3 regions of the Streptomyces sp. NPDC005574 genome follow, and region 2 is predicted to be linked to each of the others. Evidence: riboswitches for the same ligand, from Rfam matches in the RefSeq annotation. Region 2 holds a riboswitch; each other region holds the start of a gene.
The links. Region 2 has a riboswitch for thiamine pyrophosphate ahead of ABZT03_RS07705 (thiamine ABC transporter substrate-binding protein). Riboswitches for the same ligand answer to the same signal wherever they lie in the genome.
Positions count from the first base shown of each region.

Region 1: it holds a riboswitch for thiamine pyrophosphate, as region 2 does, so the genes downstream of both, thiC (phosphomethylpyrimidine synthase ThiC) here and ABZT03_RS07705 (thiamine ABC transporter substrate-binding protein) in region 2, are expected to answer to the same signal.
Region 3: it holds a riboswitch for thiamine pyrophosphate, as region 2 does, so the genes downstream of both, thiO (glycine oxidase ThiO) here and ABZT03_RS07705 (thiamine ABC transporter substrate-binding protein) in region 2, are expected to answer to the same signal.

Region 1 is NZ_JBEXCW010000001.1:157,329-162,227, reverse strand. It holds gene ABZT03_RS00785 (SsgA family sporulation/cell division regulator) at 1-190, shown strand, start outside; gene ABZT03_RS00780 (YibE/F family protein) at 541-2,130, opposite strand; TPP riboswitch at 2,202-2,390, shown strand; gene thiC (phosphomethylpyrimidine synthase ThiC) at 2,383-4,218, shown strand; gene ABZT03_RS00770 (VWA domain-containing protein) at 4,363-4,899, shown strand, end outside.
Region 2 is NZ_JBEXCW010000007.1:106,237-111,135, forward strand. It holds gene ABZT03_RS07700 (iron ABC transporter permease) at 1-1,215, opposite strand, end outside; gene ABZT03_RS07705 (thiamine ABC transporter substrate-binding protein) at 1,191-2,288, opposite strand; TPP riboswitch at 2,364-2,469, opposite strand; gene rlmN (23S rRNA (adenine(2503)-C(2))-methyltransferase RlmN) at 2,505-3,611, opposite strand; gene ABZT03_RS07715 (CU044_5270 family protein) at 3,843-4,778, opposite strand; gene ABZT03_RS07720 (RNA polymerase sigma factor) at 4,771-4,899, opposite strand, start outside.
Region 3 is NZ_JBEXCW010000069.1:36,182-41,080, forward strand. It holds gene metF (methylenetetrahydrofolate reductase [NAD(P)H]) at 1-174, opposite strand, end outside; gene thiE (thiamine phosphate synthase) at 273-929, opposite strand; gene ABZT03_RS31655 (Rv2175c family DNA-binding protein) at 1,063-1,428, opposite strand; gene ABZT03_RS31660 (FAD-dependent oxidoreductase) at 1,533-2,759, opposite strand; TPP riboswitch at 2,901-3,012, shown strand; gene thiO (glycine oxidase ThiO) at 3,010-4,176, shown strand; gene thiS (sulfur carrier protein ThiS) at 4,173-4,373, shown strand; gene ABZT03_RS31675 (thiazole synthase) at 4,377-4,899, shown strand, end outside.

The DNA of each region.
Region 1 (4,899 bases), on a different contig from region 2:
GGTCCTGATCCGACTTCAGGTCAGTGGCGACCAGGCGTTGTTCCGTTCCTCGACGGCCCCGCTCATCGCCTTCCTGGACCGCACCGACAAGCTGGTCCCGCTGGGCCAGGAGGGTGCGATCGGCGACTTCGACGCCCACCTCGACGAGGCACTGGACCGCATCCTGGCCGAGGAACAGAGCGCGGGCTGAGGCGGTACGGCGACGAGGTGGCGGAACGCTTCAGCGCGTTGTCGGCGGAACGCTTCGCCACACCGCCCGCGACGGCGACCCGTGCGACGCGGACCGCTACCGGAGGGTTCGGCGGACCGGGCGCAGAGCCGTGCAGTAACGCTTCGCCCGCCCGACAGCCTCACGGCCGGGCGGGCGGAGGAACCGCGGCGAACGGGCCGAGGGGCCGACGGGCTCAGGGAAGCGGGCCGAGTGCATCGAACGGTCCGAGCGGATTGGGCGGCCCGAGCGGCCCGGACCCGACCGGGTGGGTCCGGCCGACCGACCGTCCCGCCCCGACTCCCCGCCCCCGTCCCGCCGTCACCGCGTCCTCAGCGCTTGCGTCGCCTGCCTCTGCCACCGTGTGGCGGCGCCGGCCGGGATTCCGCCGTCACCGCCTCGGTGTCGGGCCGGTCGGCGGCTACCACCAGGGCCGCGAGCGCCGTCGTGACGGGCACGGAGGCGACCAGCCCGATCGAGCCGACGAGCGTGCGCACGATCTCCTCCGCGACGAGTTCGCTGTTGGCGACCGCGCCGACGCTGCTCTGCGCGATGGAGAAGAGCAGCAGCAGAGGCAGCGCGGCGCCCGCGTAGGCGAGGACGAGGGTGTTGACGACGGAGGCGATGTGGTCGCGGCCGATGCGGATGCCCGCCCGGTACAGCCCGCGCCGGCCCATCGACGGATTGGCCTCGTGCAGCTCCCAGACCGCGGACGTCTGGGTGACCGTCACGTCGTCGAGGACACCGAGCGAACCGATGATGATGCCGGCGAGCAGCAGACCGCTCAGGTCGATCGACGGATACAGGCCGTGGATCAGACCGGTGTTGTCGTCCGTGTTGCCGGTGAGCGCGGCCCAGCCGTTGAACAGCGAGCCGAGCACACCGATCAGTACCAACGAGATGAGGGTGCCGAGCACGGCCACCGACGTACGGGCCGACAGACCGTGACACAGGTACAGGGCGATGAGCATGATGGCGCTCGCCCCGACCACCGCCACGACCAGGGGATTCGAGCCCTGCAGGATCGCCGGCAGGATGAAGAGGGTCAGCACCAGGAAGCTGGCGGCCAGTGCGACCAGCGCCATGACGCCACGCAGCCGGCCCACCACCACGACGGCCACCGCGAAGATGCCGGCGAGCAGGGCCATCGGGAACCTGCGGTTGACGTCGGTGACCGAGTACTGCAGTTCCTTCGGCGCGGAGGGCTCGTAGGCGACCACGACCTTCTCGTCCTCGTGCAACTGCCGTGACTGGTCCGGCTGGACGACCTCGGTGAAGGTACGGCCCTTGTCGTCGCCGCTGTCGACCCGGATCGTCGCCTTCTTGCAGGTGCCGCCGGACTGTTGCTGGGCGGCCGAGCCCCCGGCGGTGGGGGTGCCACCGGTGGAACTGCCCGCCGAGGCGTTCACCGACGCGCAGCTCACGCTCACGACCTCGGTGACGGTGGCGTGCTGGGTCTGCCGGTCGAAACCGACGCCGGTGCGCTGGTGCGGAGGGGCACCGCCCGGCCACAGCACCACGAGCCCGACCACCACCGCCATGCCGAACGGGATGAGGATCGCGGCGATGACCTTGCGCAGATGCTTCGACACGGGCGCGGCCGGCCCATGACTGTGTGAGTGTCCGTGCCCACCGGTGGACCCGTGCTCGTGCCCGCCGCCGGAGCCCGGGTCGTGGCCACCGGAGCCCGGCCGGTGGTCGTGACCGCCCCCGGACCCCGGTCCGGGCTGGTGCCCGCCACCGCCTCGGGAGCCCGGTCCATGGTCGTGCCCGTCACCGAAACCCGGCCCGTGCTCGCCGCCGGGACCCCGGCCGTAGCCGTTCCCGCCCCCGTCGCCATGGCCGTTGCCGTAGCCGTTGCCCTGGCCGGGCTCGCGGCGCGGCTCGTGCGGGGGGTAGGGAGGCTGGTGTGTCGTGGTCACCGCCCGATCATCGCAAGAACGCCGGGGGCCCTCTGTTCACCGCGCCCGAATTGACGCTAGCGTGGAGGCACCTTTGCACACGCGGGAGCTCGGAGCACCGGGCTGAGAGGGCGCTGACCTCCGTCTTCGCGGTGTTTCAGAGAGACGTCACCCGAACCGAGTGATGTTTCACATGAAACATCGGCAGACGGACATCGCTGCGTCGACCGCCGAACCTGTTACCGGGTAATGCCGGCGTAGGGAGTAGGTCTCATGACCAACAAGGACGCACGCACGCCTGCCTCCACACAGATTCCGACGGAGCCTCCGAAGGAGAGCGCGACGAGCGGAGAGAACGGCGAGAGCGGGAAGTCCATCGGCTGGCACAAGGGATACGTCGACGGTTCCCGCCCCGATCTGCGGGTGCCGGTCCGTCAGGTGCACCTGACCAACGGGCGGTCGGTCACGCTGTACGACACCTCGGGGCCGTACACCGATCCTCTCGTCGACACCGATGTCCGGCGGGGACTGCCCCCACTACGGGAGAACTGGATCGTCGCCCGCGGTGACACCGAGGAGTACCCGGGCCGGCCTGTCCGGCCCGAGGACGACGGCCTCAAGCACACCGCGCCGCGCGGCGGCCTGCGCAACCTCGACGCGGTCTTCCCCGGCCGGCCGCGCCAGCCGCGCCGCAGCCGGGACGGCGGGGCGGTCACGCAGCTCGCGTACGCGCGGCGCGGCGAGGTCACACCCGAGATGGAGTACGTGGCCATCCGGGAGAACATGTCGCCCGAGGTGGTTCGCGAAGAGATCGCGGCCGGGCGGGCGGTGCTGCCGGCCAACGTGAACCACCCGGAGATCGAGCCGATGATCATCGGCAAGCGGTTCCTGGTGAAGGTGAACGCCAACATCGGCAATTCGGCGGTGACTTCCTCCATCGAGGAGGAGGTCGAGAAGATGACGTGGGCGACCCGCTGGGGCGCCGACACGGTCATGGACCTGTCCACCGGCCGCAACATCCACACCACCCGCGAGTGGGTGCTGCGCAACTCCCCCGTCCCCATCGGGACGGTGCCGCTCTACCAGGCGTTGGAGAAGGTGGACGGCCGGGCCGAGGAGCTGACCTGGGAGATCTACAAGGACACGGTCGTCGAACAGGCCGAGCAGGGCGTGGACTACATGACGGTCCACGCGGGCGTGCGCCTGCCGTACGTACCGCTGACGGCCAACCGCAAGACCGGCATCGTCTCCCGTGGCGGCTCGATCATGGCCGCCTGGTGCCTCGCGCACCACAAGGAGAGCTTCCTGTACGAGAACTTCGAGGAACTCTGCGAGATCCTCGCGGCCTACGACGTCACGTACTCGCTGGGCGACGGCCTCAGGCCGGGCTCGATCGCGGACGCCAACGACGAGGCCCAGTTTGCGGAGTTGAGGACACTCGGGGAACTCAACCGGATCGCGAAGCGTTTTCATGTACAGACGATGATCGAAGGCCCGGGACACGTCCCGATGCACAAGATCAAGGAGAACATCGACCTTCAGCAGGAGATCTGCGATGAAGCTCCGTTCTATACCCTCGGCCCGCTGACCACGGACGTCGCGCCGGCGTACGACCACATCACCTCCGGCATCGGTGCCGCGATGATCGCCTGGTGGGGCACGGCCATGCTCTGCTACGTCACGCCCAAGGAGCACCTGGGCCTGCCCAACCGTGACGACGTCAAGACCGGTGTCATCACCTACAAGATCGCCGCCCACGCGGCCGACCTCGCCAAGGGTCACCCCGGTGCCCAGGAGTGGGACGACGCGCTGTCCGACGCCCGCTTCGAGTTCCGCTGGGAGGACCAGTTCAACCTGGCTCTCGACCCGGACACGGCAAGGGAGTTCCACGACGAGACCCTGCCCGCCGAACCCGCCAAGACGGCCCACTTCTGCTCCATGTGCGGGCCGAAGTTCTGCAGCATGAAGATCAGCCACAGCATCACGCGGCAGTTCGGCGGCGCGGCGGCAGAAGGGGCTTCGCCCGACGAGATCGCCGAGGGGATGCTGCAGAAGTCGAAGGAGTTCGCGGCGAGCGGGAGCCGGGTCTACCTGCCGATCGCCGACTGAGCCCCACCGCCGACCGGCCCGCGCACGCGGCGTCCAGGGCCGGCGGGTGCGGACCGGTTCTGGACGAGGGCCCGGTCCGCGACCCGGGACACCTCCGAAGCCGGGGAGGTGTCCCTCCGGCGTCCCGGCCCGCAGACTGGCCGTATGACAGCGAGATCAATGAGCAAGGGCGCCAACCTGCCGATCGGCTCCTCGTCCGTGCGCGCCGAGCTCGCCTGGTCCGAGGGGCCCGGCGTGCCGGACGCCGACGCCTCGGCGCTGCTGCTCACCGGCGCCGGACGCGTGCGTGACGACGGTGACTTCGTCTTCTACAACCAGCCGCAGCACGCGTCGGGTGCCGTACGGCATCTCGGGAAGCGGAAGGCTGCCGGCCTCACGACCGACACGGTCGAGGTGGACCTGCGGACGGTGGAACCCGCCGTGGAACGGGTCGTGTTGTGCGCGTCGGCCGACGGCGGCACGTTCGGTCAGATGCCCGGACTGACGCTGAGGCTGCTCGACTCCGGCACCGGGGAGGAGCTGGCCCGCTTCGATCCGCAGGCCACGACGGAGACTGCGTTCATCGGCGGCGAACTGTACCTGCGGCAGGGACAGTGGAAGTTCCGTGCGGTAGGGCAGGGGTACGCGTCGGGACTCGCGGGGCTGGCCACCGACTTCGGCATCTCCGTGGAGGCCGACTCC
Region 2 (4,899 bases):
GCCGACGGTCACCGCCGACACCCCGAGCGGCAGCATCAGCAGCGCGTCGAACCCCCGCACGAGCCGGCCCGCGTCCCGCCGGGTCAGCGCGACGGCGGCGAGCGCGCCGACCAGCACGGCGATCGCGGTGGCGACGGCGGCGTACTCCAGCGAGTTGCCGATCGCCTCGATCGGGGCGACGAGGAAGAGCCCGCCGTCGTCGCTGGTCAGCGCCCGGTAGTAGCCGAAGTCCGGTGCGTCGAGGGAGCGCCGCACCAGTACGGCCAGCGGCAGCACCAGCAAGGCGGCGACGGACACGAGGACGCCACCGAGCAGCGCCCACTGTCCGGCCCCGCGCGGCCGGCGCGCGGTCAGCGAGGCGTCCACCAGCCGCAGGGCCGTCTCCCGCCGCCGTACGGTCCAGGCGTGCAGGGCGAGGACGGCGCCCACCGCCGCGAACTGGATCAGTGTCAGCACGGCGGCCGTGGACAGGTCGAAGATCTCCGAGGTCTGCCGGTAGATCTCCACCTCCAGCGTCGAGAAGGTGGGCCCGCCGAGGATCTGCACCACGCCGAAGGACGTGAAGGTGAACAGGAACACCATGAGCGCGGCGGCGGCCACGGCGGGCCCGAGCGCCGGCAGGGTCACCCGCCGCCAGGCCGCCGCCCGTGAGGCGCCGAGCATCCGCGCCGCCTCCTCCTGCCGCGGGTCGAGCTGCGCCCACAGCCCGCCGACGGTCCGTACGACGACCGCGTAGTTGAAGAAGACGTGCGCGAGCAGGATCGCCCACACGGTGGTGTCCAGCCGTACGCCCCACAGCTCGTCCAGCAGTCCGCCGCGGCCGACGAGCGCCAGGAACGCCGTACCGACGACGACCGTGGGCAGCACGAACGGCACGGTCACCACGGCCCGCAGCACCTGCTTGCCGGGGAAGTCGAGGCGGGCGAAGACGTACGCGCCGGGCAGCGCGACCAGCAGGGTGAGCGCGGTGGAGGCGAGCGCCTGCCAGGTGGTGAACCACAGGACGTGCCGGATGTCGGGCTGCGCCAGTACGTCCCCGACGCGGCCGAGCCGCCACACCCCGCCGACGTGCAGGCCGCGCGCGACGATCGCGGCGACGGGGTAGGCGAAGAAGACCGCGAAGAACGCGACCGGCACGACCATGAGGCCGAGCCGGGCCGCGCTCCCGCGCCGGGCGGCGGCGGCCCTGGCTACTTCAGTACGAGTGAGGTCCACGACTTGACCCACTGGTCGCGGTGGCCGGCGATGGCGGCCGGGTCCATGGTCTCGGGGTGCGCGGCCTGCGGACCGTACTTGGTGAACTCCGCCGGCACCCGGGCGCCCTCCCGCACGGGGTAGACGAACATGTTGAGCGGCATGTCCTCCTGGAACTCCTCGGTGAGCAGGAAGTCGAGGAGCGCCTTGCCGCCCTTGGTGTTGCCCGCGTTGCTCAGCAGCCCCGCGTACTCGGTCTGGCGGAAGCAGGTGCCGGCCGCGACTCCGGTCGGCGCGGTGGCGGGCCGGGGGTCGGCGTAGATGACCTCGGCGGGCGGCGAGGAGGCGTAGGACACCACCAGCGGCCGGTCGGCCTTGGCCTTCTTTCCGCCGGCCGAGCCGGAGAACTCCTCGTTGTAGGCCTGCTCCCAGCCGTCGACGACCTTGACGCCGTTGGCCTTCAGCTTCTTCCAGTACCCCTCCCAGCCGCCGTCGCCGTAGGAGGCGGCGGTGCCGAGCAGGAAGCCGAGGCCGGGTGAGGAGGTGGAGGCGTTCTCGGTGACGAGGAGGTTCTTGTACGCCGGCTTGACCAGGTCGGCGAAGGAGGCGGGCGGCGTCAGCTTGTGCGCGCTGAACCAGCCCTTGTCATAGTTGACGCAGATGTCGCCGGTGTCGATGGGCGTGACCCGGTGCTTGTCCCCGTCGACGCGGTACTCCGCCTTGACCTGGCCGGCGCCCTTCGCCTCGTAAGGCTGGAACAGGCCGTTGTCGAGCGCCCGCGACAGCAGCGTGTTGTCGACGCCGAAGAAGACGTCGCCCTGCGGGTGGTCCTTGGTGAGGATCGCCTTGTTGACGGCCTGCCCGGCGTCGCCGTCCTTGAGGACGCGCACGGTGTAGCCGGACCGCTTCTCGAAGTCCGCGAGGACGCTCTTGGAGACGGCCCACGAGTCGTGGCTGACGAGCGTCACGGTGTGGGACCCGGAGCCCGAGCCGCTGTCGCCCGAACCGGACGACGACCCGCAGGCGGTGAGCGCGGGCAGCGCGGCGAGGCCCAGCCCGACGGCCGCGGCCGTGAACTTCCCTGTGGTGCTCACTGATTCCTCCTGGCTGACCAGGAAGAGACGCGGCCCCGCCCGGACCGGCAGAAGGTCGCGGGCAGGGCGCAACAGCTTGAGTGATGACCGAACTTCCTACCCAGAATGACCTGGGCGAGGTTCAGAGGGTCTGCGGTCTGTCCCGCACTCTCAGCGCTGTGGCGCTCCCCTGTCGGAATATGAAGATGAGTATGAAGTTGTCCTGACCCGCTCAGACTACCGCTCGGTCGCGGCGAGCTGACCGCACGCCCCGTCGATCTCCTGACCACGGGTGTCCCGGACGGTCACCGGTACACCGTGCCCGGCGATCGCCTCGACGAACGCCTTCTCGTCCTCGGGCCGCGAGGCGGTCCACTTGGACCCCGGAGTCGGGTTCAGCGGGATGAGGTTGACGTGCACCGGCTTGCCCTTGAGCAGCCGGCCGAGCCGGTCACCGCGCCACGCCTGGTCGTTGATGTCCCGGATCAGCGCGTACTCGATGGACAGCCGGCGCCCCGACTTGGCGGCGTACTCCCATCCGGCGTCCAGCACCTCGCGCACCTTCCACCGCGTGTTCACGGGGACGAGGGTGTCGCGCAGCTCGTCGTCCGGCGCGTGCAGCGAGATCGCGAGCCGGCACTTGAAGCCCTCGTCGGCGAAACGGTGGATCGCCGGGACGAGCCCGACCGTCGAGACGGTGATCCCGCGCTGGGACAGCCCCAGCCCGTCGGGCTCGGGGTCGGTGAGCCGGCGGATCGAGCCGACCACCCTGTTGTAGTTGGCGAGGGGCTCGCCCATGCCCATGAACACGATGTTGGACAGCCGCGCCGGGCCGCCGGGGATCTCGCCCTCGCGCAGGGCCCGCATGCCGTCCACGATCTGGTGCACGATCTCGGCGGTGGACAGGTTCCGGTCGAGCCCCGCCTGCCCCGTCGCGCAGAACGGGCAGTTCATCCCGCAGCCCGCCTGGGAGCTGATGCACATGGTGACCCGGTCCGGGTAGCGCATGAGCACCGACTCGACGAGCGTCCCGTCGAACAGCTTCCACAGCGTCTTGCGGGTGGTGTCCTGGTCGGTCGACAGATGCCGCACGACCGACATCAGCTCCGGCAGCAACGCCTCCCGCAGCTTGCCGCGCGAGCCGGCCGGGATGTCGGTCCACTGCTCCGGGTCGTGCGCGTACCGCGCGAAGTAGTGCTGCGACAGCTGCTTGGCGCGAAACGGCTTCTCGCCGATGGCGGCGACGGCTTCCTTGCGCTCGGCGGGCGTGAGATCAGCAAGGTGCCGCGGCGGCTTCTGGGCTCCGCGGGGGGCGACGAATGTGAGTTCTCCGGGCTTAGGCATGGCCGTACCAGTGTCGCAGATCGAACGGGGTGCCCCGGGGGCCCGGCGGCCGGGGGTGATCGCGGCTGGTCATACGGGTTCGTCGCCGGAATCCGGTGGCGACCCGGAGGCGGTGCACAGACGGCCCGGAGGGCGGCCCGAGCACACCGCGATCCACGCCCACGCCCTCCGCCACGGAAACGCACGGCGCCCGGTGTCATGCCGGGCGCCGTGCGGTGCGGGCGCGGTCGGTCAGGGGCGTTGCCGCACCCGGTCGACGACGGCGTCGGCGGCCACGTACGACCACTGTTCGTACGTCTCGCTCCCCGCTGTGCGCCGGTCGTGCATCCCCAGGTACCGGTAGGTCCTCGCGTCGAAGACCAGGACCGGCCCACCGTCCGCCCAGGGAGTACCGGGCCCGCCGACGTACTGGACGCCGATGCCCGCCCGGCCCCCGCCGTCCGTCCGGCCCGGCAGCACCTTGATCCCCGGCACCGTGGCCAGCGCCTCGAACGCCGCGGGGCGCAGACCCTTCGGCAGCACGGGCGCGCGGAGCAGGCCGGAGAGGAAGACATGGATCATCGGCCACTCGTCGGCCCTCGTCGGCCGGCCGAAGTCCGGTTTCCCCCCCATGTCGCGCAGGGTGACCGTCAGCCTGTCCGGGTCGGTGGGCAGCCGCTTCAGCTCCGACCACCTTCTGGGCGGCCAGCTGCTCTGCCCGGGCTGGTCCACCGGGACCCACTGGGCGCGGCCCAGTTCGCTGACGTAGGACCTCTGGGAGCCGTCGACCGAACTCCAGCTCTCGTCGACGTACGTCCTGGTGGAGCCCCCTCCGGCCGGGGTCTCCCTGATGACCTCCTTCGTGTAGACGAACTGGTCGTCACGCGGCTCGAGCGGCTTCTCCAGCCGGCGCTCCTCGGCCGCCGCCCCGCGCAGCACGGTGCTCGCGCTCACCGTCCGCACCTGCGGCGAGGACCCCGTGTCCCGCGCGACCACCACGGTCGCGGTGACCGCCGCGGCGGCGACGCAGGCCACCCCGATCCGCAGCAGCGGACGGCGGGCGACGACCGTCGGGGCGGCGGGCGCCACCATCACCTGGTGGAGGCGGGCGCGTGTGCGGACCCGGGCATTGTCCGCGAGCGGCGGGACGTCCGCGTCCCATTCCCTGAGCAGTTCGATCTCATTCATCGTCGGGTTCCTCTCGGAGAGCGGTCGGATCGGATCCACCCAATGCCTCACGGACATGTCTGCGAGCCCGGTGCAGCCGTGACCGGACCGTCCCCACCGGCACGCCGAGGGCACGGGCGAC
Region 3 (4,899 bases), on a different contig from region 2:
GACGAAGTCCGGGGCGACCGCCTCGACCCGCCGCAGGGCGCTCCACAGGTTGCGCTCACCCTTGGCCGTCTTCGGCGCCGAGAACTCGAACGACAGTGTCGTCTTGCCGGCGGCGAGCATGTCACGCACGGTGCGTGCGCGGTCAGTCCGGGTGGATGCGGTTCCGAGGGCCATACCCGCAGGTTAGCCAGGGTGCGACGATCGTCCCACCGAAAGGCGGAATTTTGCCCGCTTTGTCGACTTGTTGTCCACCCCTCGGACAGCCGGGCCGGTCACCCGGAGTGCCGGAGCCGCTCGGCGAACGCGGCCGCCGCCGCGCCCGGGTCGTCGGCCTCGGTGATCGCGCGTACCACCACGACCCGGCGGGCGCCCGCCGCGATCACCTCGTCGAGGTTGCCGAGGTCGATGCCGCCGATGGCGAACCAGGGGCGGTCGGTGCCGAGGGCCGCGGTGCGGCGGACCAGGTCGAGGCCCGGCGCGGGCCGGCCGGGCTTGGTGGGGGTGGGCCAGCAGGGGCCGGTGCAGAAGTAGTCCACGCCCTCCTGGGCGGCGGCCGCCGCGGCCTCCGGTCCGGAGTGCGTGGAGCGGCCGATCAGGACGTCGTCGCCGAGGATCGCGCGGGCGGCGGGAACCGGGAGGTCGCCCTGGCCCAGATGGAGGACGGCGGCGCCGGCCGCGTGGGCGACGTCCGCGCGGTCGTTGACCGCGAGGAGCCTGCCGTGGCGGGCGCACGCGTCGGCGAGGACCCCGAGGTGCTCCAGCTCCTCCGCCGCCTCCATGCCCTTGTCGCGCAGCTGCACGATGTCCACTCCCCCGGCCAGGGCGGCGTCCAGGAACTCGGCGAGGTCGCCCTGGCGCCTGCGGGCGTCGGTGCAGAGGTAGAGCCGGGCGTCGGCGAGTCGGGCGCGTGCGGTGGCGGTGCCGGGCATGGGTGGGTCCCCCCGTTGGCGGTGCGTGGTCGGGGGCGCGCGGACGCGCCGCACCCGGGCCGTGACCGGGGTGCGGCGCCCGGCCGTGGCCGGCCGCGGTCCGTGCGCCGGGCGGGTCGTGCGGCCGGCCGGTTCAGACGGCGAGCGCCTGGGCCCGGCGCTTCACCTCCGTGCCGCGGTTCTCACTGAGGGCCTGCGCGGGGGTGCCGGGCAGGCTCGGGTCGGGGGTGAAGAGCCACTCGATCATCTCTTCGTCGGAGAAGCCGTCGTCCCGCAGCAGGGTCAGGGTCCCGATCAGGCCCTTGACGACCTTGTCCTCGTCGATGAAGGCGGCGGGGACGTGCAGTGCGCGGTTCTCCCCACGGCGTACGGCGATGAGGTGGCCGTCCTTGACCAGCTGGCGCGCACGCGTCACCTCGACATCGAGCATCTCTGCGATGTCGGGGAGGGTGAGCCAGGCAGGGACGAGAGCATCGATCTTTGCGTCAATCTCGGTCACAGGATCAAGCGTGCCATCCCGCACCGACAGTCGGAAGCCGGGCCCCCGCCACCTGGCGCTTCGCGTCACCCGGCGGGATCCTGGCGCCTCGCCCCCGAGGGGACCTAGGCCGTGGCCGCCTTCAGGGGCCTGGCCGGGTCGGCCAGGAGCGCGGGGTCCATCGGCGTGCCCGCCTCGATCAGGCGCCGTCCCTGGGCGAGGTCCCGGGGCCGGCCCACCGCCAGCAGGGCTTCCAGGCGGCCCTCGCGCAGCCAGCAGACCGACCAGGCGGGGCCGGCCGGGTCGCCGCGCCACAGGGTCGTGTCGGCCGACGCGTGGTGGCCGACGTACTGGACGAAACGGCCGAACTGCTCGGACCAGAAGTACGGCACCGGGTCGTAGACCGCCGGGGTCTCGCCGATGATGTTCGCGGCCACCGTGCGCGGGCCCTGCAGGGCGTTGTCCCAGTGGTGCACCAGGAGCCGCTCGCCGTATCTCCCGGACGGGAACGAGGCGCAGTCGCCGACCGCGTGCACGTCCGGCGCGGAGGACCGCAGGTGGTCGTCGGCCAGGACGTCGCCCCGGGCGCCCAGGGCGATGCCGGAGCCGGCCAGCCAGCCGGTGGCGGGCCGGGCGCCGATGCCGACCACGACGGCTCCGGCGGGCAGCCGGGAGCCGTCGTCGAGGACGACCGAGCCGGGCTCGACGCGCGCCACGCGCGCGTGGGTGCGCAGGGTCACCCCGTGGTCGGCGTACCAGCCGGCCATCGGGGCGGCCACCTCGGCGGGCAGCGCACCCGCGAGCGGCCGGTCCGCGGCCTCCACGACCGTCACCGCGCAGCCCGCCTCGCGCGCGGCCGTGGCGAACTCCGCGCCGATCCAGCCGGCCCCCACGACCACGATGTCGTGCTGCCGGGCCAGGACCGGGCGCAGCCGCTCGGCGTCGTCCAGGGTGCGCAGCAGGTGCACGCCGGGCACGCCCTCGGCGCCCGGCAGCCGGACGGGTTCCGCGCCGGTGGCGAGGACGAGTTCGTCGTAGGGCACCGGCCCCTCGGCGGTGTCCAGTTCGTGGTCGGCGGGGCGGACGCCGGTCACCTCGCGTCCGAGCCGGAGTTCGATGCCGAGCGCCTCGAAGTCGACGTCGAAGGCCGAGCCCTCGGCCTTTCCGAGCAGCACCGCCTTGGACAACGGCGGCCGGTCGTAGGGCTGGTGGGGCTCCGCGCCGATCAGCGTGACGCTGCCGGTGAAGCCCTGCTCCCGCAGGGCGACCGCCGTCTGCACCCCTGCCATGCCCGCGCCGACGACGACCACGCGCGACGGTGCCGTGCCGGATTCCTGCGTCTGCTCGCTCACCTGATCACCATAGACAACTGACAATTTGTCAGTCAGCCGTCGTGCTCAGTGACCTGTTCCACACCGCTCGCGCCGAGCGGACCGGCCGCGGCGTGAGGCTCCCTTACCGAGACGGGCGGCGGCGGACTAGGGTGGCGGACGTAGAGCACTCGCGGGAGCCCGGACGCACCGGGCTGAGAGGGAGGCTGGCGGCCTCCGACCGTACGAACCTGATCCGGGTCATGCCGGCGAAGGGAGGGGCTGGACGCCCATGTCGTCTCCACGGACCTCAGACGTCCTCGTCATCGGGGGCGGGATCATCGGCCTGGTCACGGCCTGGCGGGCCGCGCAGCGCGGCTTCGGGACCGCCGTGGTGGACCCCGGACCGGGTGGCGGAGCCGCGCAGGTCGCGGCCGGGATGCTGGCCGCGGTCACCGAACTGCACCACGGCGAGCAGACCCTGCTCGGGTTGAACCTGGCCTCGGCCGGCCGCTATCCGGACTTCGTGGCGGAGCTGACCGACCTCACCGGTCACGACCTCGGCTACCGGCGGTGCGGCACCCTCGCGGTCGCGCTGGACGCCGACGACCGCGCCCACCTGCGTGAACTGCACGCGCTCCAGGGGCGGTCGGGGCTGGACTCGGAGTGGCTGTCCGGGCGGGAGTGCCGGCGCCTGGAACCGCTGCTGGCGCCCGGTGTGCGCGGTGGGCTGCGGGTGGACGGCGACCACCAGGTGGACCCGCGGCGGCTGGCGGGCGCGCTGGTGGCGGCCTGCGAACGGGCGGGCGTCGTCTTCCACCGCACCCGGGCCGACCGGCTGACCGTCGTCCGCGGCCGCGCGGCGGGTGTCACGACCGCCGAAGGGACCGCGCTCGGCGCGGGCCAGGTGGTGCTGGCGGGCGGCAGCCTCAGCGGGCGGCTCGCCGGCGTCCCCGACGACGTGCTGCCGCCCGTACGGCCGGTGAAGGGGCAGGTGCTGCGGCTGACCGTGCCGAAGCCGTACGCGCCGTTCCTGAGCCGGACCGTGCGCGCCGTGGTCCGCGGCAGCCACGTCTACCTGGTGCCGCGGGAGAACGGCGAGCTGGTGGTCGGCGCGACCAGCGAGGAGCTCGGCTGGGACACCACCGTGACGGCGGGCGGGGTGTACGAGCTGCTGCGCGACGCGCACGAGCTGGTGCCCGGCATCACCGAGCTGCCGCTGACCGAGACACGCGCGGGACTGCGCCCCGGCTCGCCCGACAACGCGCCGCTGCTGGGCCCGACCGCCCTGCCGGGCCTGCTGCTGGCCACCGGGCACCACCGCAACGGCGTGCTGCTGACACCGGTCACCGGCGACGTCCTGGCACACGCCCTGACCACGGGTGAACTGCCCGACGAGGCCCGCCCCTTCACACCCCGTCGCTTCGGCGCCGCCGTCCGCGTGGAGCAGCCCGTATGAACATCTCCGTCAACGGTGAACCCCTGCGGGTCGAGCCGGGCACCGGCCTGGACACCCTCGTGCGCTCCCTCACCGCGGCGCCCTCGGGCGTGGCCGCCGCGCTCAACGAGACCGTCGTCCCGCGCGCGCGGTGGTCCGCCACCTCCCTGCGCGAGGGAGACCGCGTGGAAGTCCTCACCGCCGTCCAAGGAGGCTGACCGATGGCCGACGACCCCTTCGTCCTGGGCGGTACGCCCTTCACCTCCCGTCTGATCATGGGTACGGGCGGCGCGCCCAGCCTCGACGTCCTGGAACGCGCGCTGGTGGCGTCCGGGACGGAGCTGACGACCGTCGCGATGCGGCGTGTGAACCCCTCGGTGCACGGCTCCGTCCTGTCGGTGCTGGAGCGGCTGGGCATCCGGGTCCTGCCCAACACGGCGGGCTGCTTCACCGCGGGCGAGGCGGTGCTGACCGCCCGGCTGGCCCGCGAGGCGCTGGGCACCGCCCTGGTGAAGCTGGAGGTCATCGCCGACGAGCGCACCCTGCTGCCGGACCCGGTCGAGCTGCTGGAGGCGGCGGAGACCCTCGTCGACGACGGGTTCACCGTGCTGCCGTACACCAACGACGACCCGGTGCTGGCGCGGAAGCTGGAGGATGTCGGCTGCGCCGCCGTGATGCCGCTGGGCTCGCCGATCGGCTCGGGCCTCGGCATCCGCAACCCGCACAACTTCCAGCTGATCGTGG